2 regions of the Bacillus sp. P4_E1 genome follow, and region 1 is predicted to be linked to the other one. Evidence: riboswitches for the same ligand, from Rfam matches in the RefSeq annotation. Region 1 holds a riboswitch; the other holds the start of a gene.
The links. A riboswitch is a leader RNA that binds a small molecule or an ion and turns the genes downstream of it on or off. The one in region 1 is predicted to bind cyclic di-GMP.
Positions count from the first base shown of each region.

Region 2: linked by a shared signal. The riboswitch ahead of AC1DS7_RS05975 (SpaA isopeptide-forming pilin-related protein) and the one ahead of AC1DS7_RS14560 (methyl-accepting chemotaxis protein) in region 1 are both predicted to bind cyclic di-GMP.

Region 1 covers NZ_JBFUIV010000009.1:96,927-99,134, forward strand. Annotated here, with positions in the region: gene AC1DS7_RS14560 (methyl-accepting chemotaxis protein) at 1-1,236, opposite strand, end outside; cyclic di-GMP riboswitch class I at 1,371-1,455, opposite strand; gene AC1DS7_RS14565 (anaerobic C4-dicarboxylate transporter family protein) at 1,738-2,208, shown strand, end outside.
Region 2 covers NZ_JBFUIV010000003.1:315,506-317,713, forward strand. Annotated here, with positions in the region: gene AC1DS7_RS05970 (TetR/AcrR family transcriptional regulator) at 143-679, shown strand; cyclic di-GMP riboswitch class I at 852-942, shown strand; gene AC1DS7_RS05975 (SpaA isopeptide-forming pilin-related protein) at 1,003-2,208, shown strand, end outside.

The DNA.
Region 1 (2,208 bases):
TAGCGAATTAGTTTGATTTGAAATGCCTGTAATTACATTTACAATATCACTAATTTCTTTTGATCTTGTTTCCAAAGAATAAATGATAGAAGATAAATCTTGTACTGCATTTTGTATTATGTTCATTTGATTAATCGCCTGTTCAATAACACCATTTCCTTTTACTGAATGACGCTCCATACCTTCAGACTCTTTCGACATTTGTTCTGCAGCATTCTTTATCTCTTCCATCTTATCTTCCATTTCATATACAATGCCTAAATACTGTGGTACTGAAGTTTCTTGTGATTGAGCGCCAGCTCTTAACCCAACCATAGAACTTACGATTTCTTGAACTGCCATGCTATTCTCTTTCGTACTCACTGACAATTCTTGTGAAGATGAGGAAACCTGTTCTGCTGTCTGCTTCACTTTATCTATAATTCCTTTAAACTTCTCGATGGTATTATTAAAATACGCATTAATAATACCAATATCATCTGGTCTTTCCTCTAATTTAATACTTAAATCACCTTCACCGACTTTGCGCAATCCTTCACGTAAATCTCGCAATGGAGCAAGTGCGTTACGCACAATTAAGAATTGAATAACAGTTGCAATTAAAACAGAAATACAAATAAACATTAAACCTTGTATAATGAAGTTTTCCTTTGTAATAGGAACAATAGAGGCATCTAGATCGGCTGCAACAATTGCCACAATATTATCTTCTCCATCTTTAATTGGCTCTAATATCGTTACCCATGATCCTAATGCGTCTTCATATACCTCTGTTATGTTTGCTTTTTTCGTGCTCATTACTTTATCATATGCTTTCATCCAACGATCTGGTTGTTTGTAATAGTCTCCCGGCTTTACTTCAACAACATTTGCTAAACCTGTAGACAAATCGACGATTTGTAACTCACCTTTTTCATTTTTTTTCGCTCCAACAATATACGTTTGTCCAACACTGTTCAATTCTTTCGTTGATTCATCTAATTTCTCTGTTAACTTCTCTCTCTTTTCTCTTTCTGCCGTTGGGTCTTTTGCAACATCCCTCAATATTTCTGCGTCTAATTTATGTAATACCGTATCTCCAGTTTCAAAAGAATGCCTTTCGAATATAGACATCATACTATTTTGAAACATGTTAAAACTTAACGCTCCCATAGTACCAACAAGCGTCAAAATAACTAATACAGTTAACAATACATTCTTTTGAAGAAACGATAGCTTATGCCAATATGTTTTCATGCACATTACCTTCCTTAATTCAGTTAATACAAAATAATAATTTCAAAACACAACTTTAATTGATAACAATTCTCAAATAAAAACCAAAAAAAAAAGACCAATGAAAAAGCATTGGCCAAGACCAACCCTATCCGTCCGGCAACTGGCTAGCTTAGCCCTTCGACCTTAGCCCCTGTAGTTTTGCGTCCTCATGTTTCCATAAGTTTGCCTTTCTCGCTGAACGAGTTGAACGATATGGGAGTTCTATGAGAATTAAAATATTCTCTTCCAAATATTACAACATAAAAATTAAAATGTCCATCCATTTAAAGATGTAAATATAAAGTTTTAATGTATTATTTTTTCGAAATAATTTAACAAAGTACGTGAATGTTACATTTCTTGTGTTATATAATAAAAAATGTATATAATACAAGGATTATTTCGGATCATTACTTATTTTTCATTCAAATCAAACTATTCGAATATATCTTAACTTACGAATTTCGGAGGTAGTTTATCATGTTTTGGCTACAATTTCTTACGTTACTAATCTGCATTTTTATTGGTGCACGCCTGGGCGGAGTTGGGCTAGGAGTAATGGGTGGCGTTGGTATGGCAATACTTGTTTTCGTCTTCCACTTACAACCTACAGCTCCTCCTATTGATGTAATGCTTATGATTTTAGCAGTAATTACAGCTGCCGGTGCTTTGCAAGCTGCTGGAGGAATGGATTACCTTGTCTACCTTGCTGAGAAAGCATTACGAAAAAATCCAAAGCGTATTACATTTTTTGCTCCTATTGTTACTTATTTATTCACGCTATGCGCGGGAACTGGTCATGTCGCTTATTCTGTACTTCCCGTTATCGCCGAAGTATCTCGCGAATCAGGAATTAGACCTGAACGACCAATGTCAATTGCCGTTATCGCTTCCCAGCAGGCAATTACAGCTAGTCCAATATCGGCTGCAACAGTTGCACTTTTAGCAATG
Region 2 (2,208 bases), on a different contig from region 1:
AAATTTTTAATAGAAGAAGCAACTAACAATTCAAAGATAATGAAGCCTATATTGAATAAAAAAATACCTAGTAGTACTGAACAATATTAAAAATAAAATACGTATTTAGATAGAATTAGTAGAAATGAGGGTTTAAAAAGGAATGAACACGAGCATAACACGGCAAAAGATTTTAGCCGCCGCTTCTCAAATTGTTCAATTTAAAGGGGTAGCTAAGTTAACTTTAGAAGCAGTAGCAAAAGAGGCAGGTGTAAGTAAAGGTGGATTATTGTATCACTTTTCAAATAAAGAAGCTTTAATAGAAGGCATGATACTTAAAGGGACAGAGGAGTATCATGGTGCTATTCATAATAGGGTAACGGAAGACACAGAGAAGAAAGGAAGGTGGATTCGTTCTTTTGTAGAGGAAAGATTAAGTAATGAGAAAAGAACAGAAGAGTTGTGTAGTAGTATGATGGCAGCATTAATGCTAAAACCGGAATTACTTGAGCCATTACAACAAGCATTTCAGCAATTGCAAACTAAAATAGAAAATGATGAAATGGATTCTGTTTGTGCCACAATTATTAGATTAGCAGCTGATGGATTATGGTATTCGGAATATTTAGGGATTGGAAGACTAAGTTCTGAATTAAGAGAAAAAGTGATTCAAGCTCTTATCAATGCTTCCTGTAAATAGAATATACAAACTATAGAATAAAAAATAATTCCCCATTGGTTTATTTAATCCGATGGGGAATTATTTTTTTATTAGAATAATAGAACAATTTTGCAGGGTGTTGAATTATAACCGTCCAGACGGTATAGTAATATTTGGTTCAAAAGGAAAATGAAACAAAAAAAGAATAAAAAAATATTTTTAGCACACTATTCGAAAGGATAGGCCGCAAAGCTTAGAGTCTACGGTAATATATTGGTTACTAAGATCGTCTGGTTGCACATTTTTGATGCAACCGGACGGTCTTTTTTTATTATATAAATATAAAAAATTAGGAGGAAATTATGCAAACGAAAAGTACTAAAAGGCACATTTCAATGATTTCATTAGTTTTTCTAGTATTGTTTTCAGTGCTGAATGTATGGGCTCCAGTTATTCAAGCCGCTGTGATAAAAAATCCAGTGGACGAGATTAATATTTCTCGTACTGATGGCACAACATCTGAACCATATCAGGCTTCAGATGGTATGAAAGTAGAAGTGAAGTGGTCAGCTAAAGAGCAAATAAAAAGTGGAGATCAATTCACAATTGATATGCCAAAAGAATTTAGAAAAGATCTTATGAATATGAGTTTTCCTTTAAAAGATGCTGAAGGCAAAACAGTTGGTACATGTGAGATGAAAAAGGGTCTATTAACGTGTACTATGGGTGATTATGTAGAAGGAAAGAATAACGTTAAAGGTTCTTTATTCGTAGAATTTTACTTTGGTCTAGAAGCATATGATGGTGTCCAAAAAATCCCATTAGAATTTAACGTTGATGGTCAAATCGTAAATAAAGAAGTAAGTGTAAGTAATACGACAGAGAGACCGAAGCCGCAGCCCAATACAGATAACCTATTGAAATGGGGTTCTTATAATCAAGAAGATCCGTCCATTGCTGATTGGCTTGTATATGTAAATGCAACTGGAACAGAAATGCAAGATCTTAAATTAACAGATACATTAGGACCTGGGCATGAGTTAATTACAGACAGTGTAGTATTAGAAGAGGCTGTATTTGAAGATGGTTATGCACCAACAAATATTAAGCCAGCAGATTTATCTAAAATTAAAATCAATGCAACGAAGACTGGATTTACAATTGAATTTCCAGACAGTTCAAAAGGTTATATTTTAAGATATAAAACAAAGATTACCAATCCCGCTGCAAAGCCTCATAAAAATACAGTGAAATTAGAAGGCAAAAATATTAAAACTGAAGAAAAAGTAGGAGAAGTATTCGTAAGTGGTGGGGGAGGAACCGGTTCAGGCGACGATAATCCACCTAGTATTGAAAAGAATATAGTTGATGAGAATGGTAAGCTTGTAGAGAATCAGCAGTTAGCGCAAATGGATCAACCTATTCAATATCAAGTTGGTACACATATACCAAACGATCCTCCTAAATACACATCTATGGTAATTAGTGATGATTTAGAAGATGTATTAGAAGTATTAGAGGCAAAAGTGTATGATCAAAATGGCCAAGATATTACTTCTAAAGGAACA